DNA from 3 places in the Pseudomonas sp. RT4P38 genome. Region 1 is predicted to be linked to each of the others. Evidence: predicted binding sites of a transcription regulator. Region 1 holds the regulator's gene; each other region holds the start of a gene.
What was found. The regulator sigma-54, encoded in region 1, starts transcription at its own class of promoters, with help from an activator protein. The targets are predictions, from matches to a motif close to ANTGGCATNNANNTTGCTNT.

Region 1 (2,203 bases):
TCGACCGTCATCGTGACTTGCACGTTGGTGATCTTGTCGAAATGCCTCTCTAATCGTTCGAGTTTTTCGCCGATGTAGGTGCGAAGAGGTTCGGTCACTTCCAGTTGGTGTCCACTGATGTTGACTTGCATACAGCTCTCCTTCGTTGCCAGTGCATAAAGCGGCAGGCAGAAATGCCTGCCGCTGGAACGCTGTGGCGTGGCTCTACATCAACCGCTTGCGTTCGCTCGAAGGCGCGATCCCGAGGGATTCGCGGTACTTGGCGACGGTGCGGCGAGCCACCTGAATGCCTTGTGCCTCCAGTAAACCAGCGATCTTGCTGTCACTCAACGGCTTTTTCTGATTTTCCGCGGCAACCAGTTTTTTGATGATCGCGCGGATCGCCGTGGACGAGCATTCACCGCCCTCGGAGGTGCTGACGTGGCTCGAGAAAAAGTATTTCAGTTCATATATGCCTCGTGGGGTATGCATGAACTTTTGCGTGGTCACCCGTGAAATCGTCGACTCATGCATGCCCACCGCTTCGGCGATGTCATGCAGGACCAGCGGTTTCATGGCTTCGTCGCCGTATTCAAGAAAGCCGCGCTGATGCTCGACGATCTGAGTGGCTACTTTCATCAGGGTTTCGTTGCGGCTTTGCAGGCTCTTGATGAACCAGCGGGCCTCTTGCAACTGATTGCGCATGAAGGTGTTGTCGGCGCTGGTGTCGGCGCGGCGCACGAAACCAGCGTATTGAGCATTGACCCGCAGTCGCGGCACGGATTCCTGGTTCAGTTCCACCAGCCAGCGCTCGTTGTCCTTGCGTACGATCACGTCGGGAACGACGTATTCGGCTTCGCTGGACTCGATTTGCGAGCCTGGGCGCGGGTTGAGGCTCTGGACCAGTTCAATCACTTGGCGCAGCTCATCTTCCTTGAGCTTCATGCGACGCATCAGCTGGCTGTAGTCGCGGCTGCCGAGCAGGTCAATGTAATCGGTGACCAGGCGTTTGGCCTCGACCAGCCAAGGGGTCTTGGCGGACAACTGACGTAATTGCAGCAGCAGGCATTCACCCAGGTTACGGGCGCCGATGCCAGCGGGTTCGAATTGCTGGATGCGGTGCAGGACGGCTTCGATTTCGTCCAGTTCGATGTCCAGTTCCGGATCGAAGGCTTCGAGAATCTCCTCGAGGGTTTCGTCCAGGTAGCCCTGATTGTTGATGCAGTCGATCAGGGTCACGGCAATCAGGCGATCAGTGTCGGACATCGGTGCCAGGTTCAGTTGCCACAGCAAGTGGCTTTGCAGGCTTTCGCCGGCCGATGTACGGGTGGTGAAATCCCACTCATCGTCATCGTTGCTCGGCAGGCTGCTGGCGCTGGTCTGGTAGACGTCTTCCCACGCGGTGTCGACGGGCAGTTCGTTGGGAATGCGCTCGTTCCAGTCACCTTCCTCGAGGTTGTCTACAGTCGGGGCGGTTTCCTGGTAGGAGGGTTCCGAAACATCGGCGTTGGGAGGCTGTTCGGCTTTGTCGGCCAAGGGGTCGGCGTTATCGAAGTCGTCGCCTTCTTCCTGGCGTTCGAGCATCGGATTGGACTCCAGGGCCTCCTGGATTTCCTGTTGCAGGTCCAGGGTCGACAATTGGAGCAGGCGGATGGCCTGTTGCAGCTGCGGTGTCATCGTCAGCTGCTGGCCCATTCTCAAGACTAGCGATGGTTTCATGGCAGGGGCTTAACACCTTATTCGCCGGCGCACATGCGCCATCCACTACAGGGCGCCGGAGCGCCAAACATAAGCAAATTATATGCCTGAAACTGCAACGTTTGCCTAGAGCGCTGTAACAATAAAAAAGTATTCATTTTTATCGAGACTAGCGCTCGGTCGACTAGCCAGGCACCTCAGTGCTTACAGGCGGAACTCATGGCCCAGATACACTTCCTTGACCAGGTCGTTGGCCAGGATGGTGGCAGAGTCACCTTCGGCAATCAGTTGGCCATCGTTGACGATGTAAGCGGTTTCGCAGATATCCAGGGTTTCACGGACGTTGTGGTCAGTGATCAATACGCCAATGCCTTTGGCCTTGAGGTGATAGATGATCTGCTTGATGTCGCCCACCGAAATCGGGTCCACGCCGGCGAACGGTTCGTCGAGGAGGATGAATTTCGGGTTGGTCGCCAGTGCCCGGGCGATTTCCACGCGGCGGCGTTCACCGCCGGACAGACTCATG
Region 2 (2,203 bases), 1.1 Mb from region 1:
TCTCCTGTCAGCGGCTGGCGAGAAGGGGTGAGCTGTCGCTCATGGCGTGCAGCTTGAAGCTGCGGGCATAGCCGGCGGGGTCCAAGCCGTCCCAGACCTTGCCGTCGATCAACTGGCTGCTGCGCATTTCCTGACCCAGGGCGGCTACACCCACCGCCGTGGCGGCCTCTCGATACAAGTCTAGTTGCTGGACCTGACGGGCCACGCCCAGATAGTCCGGGTCATCGCGCAACAAACCCCAGCGGCGGAACTGGGTCATGAACCACATGCCGTCGGACAAGTAAGGCAGGTTGACCTCGCCGTCCGCATGGAAACGCAGGGTGTGCGGATCCTGCCAACGATTACCGAGGCCATCGGCGTAGTCACCGAGCAGCCTCGGCGCGATGCAGTCGAGTGGCGCGTCGAGGTATTCGGGCGCACTCAACAGCTTCGCGGTGCTGCGGCGATTCTCGGTGCTTTCTTCGATGAAGCGGCTGGCTTCGAGAACCGCCATCACCAGCGCCCTTGCGGTGTTGGGGTATTGCTCGACAAAGGCGCGGGTGCAACCGAGGACTTTTTCCGGGTGATCGGGCCAGATGGTCTGGGTGGTTGCCATCGTGAACCCCAGATTTTGCTGCACCGCACTGGCGGACCACGGCTCACCGACGCAGAAGCCGTCGATGCGCCCGGCTTGCAGGTGCGCGACCATTTGCGGCGGCGGCACCACCACGCTGTCGACGTCCTGCAACGGATGAATGCCCTGACTCGCGAGCCAGTAATACAGCCACATGGCGTGAGTGCCCGTAGGAAATGTCTGGGCGAAAGTCAGTTTTGGGCGACTTTGGTGCACGTGCCGGTCGAGTGCTTCAGGACTGGTCACGCCCAGGGCCTGTAAGCCATGGGAGAGATTGATGCTCTGGCCATTCTGATTCAGGCCCATGAGCACCGCCATGTCGGTCGACGCGACACCGCCGATGCCCAAATGCACGGCGTAGATCAAACCGTACAGGCTGTGGGCGGCGTCAAGTTCGCCACTGACCAGTTTGTCCCGCAGGTTGGCCCAGGACGGCTGGCGCTTGAGGTTCAGGGTCAGGCCATAAGGTTGCGCGAAGCCCTGCGTGGCCGCGACCACCAGGGAGGCGCAGTCGCTGAGGGCCATGAAGCCGAGGTTGATTTCGGTCTTTTCCGGGGCATCGCTGCCGTTGACCCAGGCCAGAGGGTTGGCTGGAACTTCAATCATCTGTAAACACCTTCCATAAAAAAGCGCCGTACCGGGCTGCTTGCCAGGGCAAGGCCAAGTGACGACGCCTTTGTCTTTCGACTCATCCCGCCGTTGGCATGAGTGCTGATGTCAGTGACGGTGCAAGGCATATGCCATCGCTCACTGATTTTGTCGCGCGCCTCGCCTGCAACCTCGATGCCCGGCTATAATCGCCGCCACTTTTCGTAGCCCAGAGTCAAAGCCGCCCATGTACACCCTGGCCCGTCAGCTGTTGTTCAAACTTTCCCCGGAAACCTCCCACGATCTGTCCCTGGACCTGATCGGCGCGGGCGGGCGTTTGGGCCTCAACGGCTTGCTGTGCAAGGCACCGGCGAAAATGCCGGTGACCGTCATGGGCCTGGACTTCCCGAACCCGGTAGGTCTGGCGGCCGGTCTGGACAAGAACGGCGCGGCCATCGACGGTTTTGCCCAACTGGGTTTTGGTTTTGTCGAAATCGGCACCATCACCCCGCGTCCGCAGCCGGGCAACCCGAAGCCACGAATTTTCCGTCTGCCGGATGCCGAGGCGATCATCAACCGCATGGGGTTCAACAACCTCGGCGTCGATCATCTGCTGGCCCGAGTGGCGGCGGCCCAGTACAAGGGTGTGCTGGGTATCAATATCGGCAAAAACTTCGATACCCCGGTTGAGCGGGCGGTCGACGACTACCTGATCTGTCTGGACAAGGTCTACGCCCACGCCAGCTACGTGACGGTCAACGTCAGTTCGCCGAATACCCCGGGCCTGCGTAGCCTGCAGTTCGGCGATTCGTTGAAGCAATTGTTGGCTGACCTGGCTACGCGCCGGGCAGAACTGGCGCTGCGCCACGGCAAACATGTCCCACTGGCGATCAAGATTGCGCCGGACATGACCGACGAAGAAACCGCTCAGGTCGCGCAAGCGCTGATCGAAACCGGGATGGACGCGGTGATCGCCACCAACACCACCCTGAGCCGCGTCGG
Region 3 (2,203 bases), 1.9 Mb from region 1:
GGAAACAGCCTGGACGCCTTTGATTTTCTTGGCGATAGCCACGGCGGTGGCTTTCTGAGCGTCAGTTACCGCAACGGTGGACGACAGAGACACTACGCCTTTGTTGGTTTCGACTTTGATGTCGGTGCCAGGAATGCCTTTTTCCGTCACCAGGTCGGCTTTGACTTTAGTGGTGATCCAGGTATCGGAAGTAGCTTCTTTGGCTTTGGTGACTTCACCCGCCGCCAGAGTCATCGGAGCCTGGGTGGTTTGGGTGGTCTGTGCAAATGCGACGTTGGCCATGGTCAGGGTCAACGCGGTAGCAGTAGCGGCAGCGATAGCGAACTTCTTCATACGAGTAACTCCTGTTTTTCATAAAGTCTGCTGCGTGTCTTGTCAGCAGGGTTACTGGAGATATTGCGAACGCTATGCCAACTTTGAGACAGTCAATAAATACATATAAATCAATAGTTTACAAAGACACCTAATTTTCGTAATCATGCAAATTGCATGACTTGGAAATTATCGACATGCAAGTTGCGGGTTTTGCCGCCGGACTAAGGCCATGAATTGTTGGAAGTTTTCTCAATTACTCGCATTTGCCCCAAACGGCGAACAAAAAAATGCCCCGCAAGGCGGGGCATTGGCCACACGGCAATGACTCAGCCTTATGCGGCGGGGGCAGCGGCAGCGGTGCAAGCTTTAGGCGCATATTCCGCATCGACTTCGGTGGTGCATGTCCAGCCAGTCAACGCGCGCGTCAGGGTAATGGACTTATTCAACACCGGACCCGGAGCATTAAGAATTTTGCAAGCGATAGAGCCTGTACCGTCAGCCGCTTTGCCGGTCGCTGACGTTGTACAGTTGGAGGTCGTTAAGGCACCACCGATCTTATCCAGTGTCACATCGGTCCCTTGATTCATAAGATCCTCAAACGGAACCTTCAACGCAGAAATCTCAGCCAGCCCCGCCGTGACTTTGGCCCGGGCCTGGTACTTGGAATATTGCGGCAACGCAAACGTCGCCAGAATTCCGATAATCGCCACCACGATCAGCAGTTCGATCAAGGTAAAACCTTTTTGAGTATTCAAAGACAAGCTCCATGCATGAGTCGAAATCTCATGATCTGAACTAGCCGCAGCACAGCCCATGCCAAGCCCTTCGCCCCGTGTTGGCGGGGCGTGCGAGCGACACACAGTCCTTTCCTACCCCCAGAATCCGCACTATCTGACACTTTTTGTCACCTGAACGTCGCTGGTTTGGTTACTCCGCTTGACTAGGCTATAAGTCATGAACTGTCTGCGTCCGGTATCCCCATGAATGACATCGCCCTTAGCGGTCTGGCCAAGCAATTGGTCCTGGCCGAGCTGCTCACTGACAAAAGCGCGCAACAGGCGTATCAGCAAGCCCAACGTGATAAAACCCCCCTCGTCAGCTACCTGGTGCAGAACAAGCTGGTGAAAAGCCGCCAGGTTGCCGAGATCGCGTCGGAACACTTCGGCATGACCTTGCTCGACCTCGATTGCCTGGACAAGGAAACCCAACCCAAGGGTCTGGTCAGCGAGAAACTGATCCGCCAGCACCACGCCCTGCCCCTCTGGCGACGCGGCAACAAACTGTTCGTGGGGATTTCCGACCCGACCCATCACCAGGTCATTAACGATATCCAGTTCAGCACCGGGCTCAATACCGAAGCCATTCTGGTCGAAGACGACAAACTCACTGATGCCATCGAAAAATTCTTCGACAGCCCAAGTACCGGCCTGGAAGACATGGCCGACGTTGACCTCGATGGCGTGGACATCGAGTCGATCGATGACAACAGACAGGACGCCATCGCCGGCCAGGATGCCGACGATGCGCCCGTGGTGCGCTTCGTCCACAAAATGTTGCTGGACGCGATCAAAAGCGGCTCTTCCGACCTGCATTTCGAACCTTATGAAAAAACCTACCGCGTGCGGATGCGTACCGACGGTATTTTGCGTGAAGTCGCCAAACCACCGATTCAACTGGCCAATCGCATCGCCGCGCGGCTGAAAGTCATGGCCAGCCTCGACATCTCCGAACGGCGCCGGCCCCAGGACGGGCGGATCAAGATGCGCCTGTCCAAGAGTAAGTCCATCGACTTTCGGGTCAACACCCTGCCAACCCTGTGGGGCGAAAAAGTGGTGATCCGGATCCTCGACCCGTCCAGCGCTCAGATGGGCATCGACGCCCTCGGCTA

Region 2: a site for sigma-54 is predicted at 1,339-1,358, ahead of ACYZT7_RS11115 (CmpA/NrtA family ABC transporter substrate-binding protein). Genes of this name have one in related genera too.
Region 3: a site for sigma-54 is predicted at 1,117-1,136, ahead of ACYZT7_RS27795 (pilin). Genes of this name have one in related genera too.

What each region holds. Positions count from the first base shown of each region.
Region 1 is NZ_CM142703.1:1,231,925-1,234,127, forward strand. It holds gene hpf (ribosome hibernation-promoting factor, HPF/YfiA family) at 1-131, opposite strand, end outside; gene ACYZT7_RS05640 (RNA polymerase factor sigma-54) at 205-1,698, opposite strand; gene lptB (LPS export ABC transporter ATP-binding protein) at 1,882-2,203, opposite strand, start outside.
Region 2 is NZ_CM142703.1:2,379,959-2,382,161, forward strand. It holds gene ACYZT7_RS11115 (CmpA/NrtA family ABC transporter substrate-binding protein) at 8-1,219, opposite strand; gene ACYZT7_RS11120 (quinone-dependent dihydroorotate dehydrogenase) at 1,449-2,203, shown strand, end outside.
Region 3 is NZ_CM142703.1:5,983,345-5,985,547, forward strand. It holds gene ACYZT7_RS27790 (BON domain-containing protein) at 1-333, opposite strand, end outside; gene ACYZT7_RS27795 (pilin) at 648-1,070, opposite strand; gene pilB (type IV-A pilus assembly ATPase PilB) at 1,296-2,203, shown strand, end outside.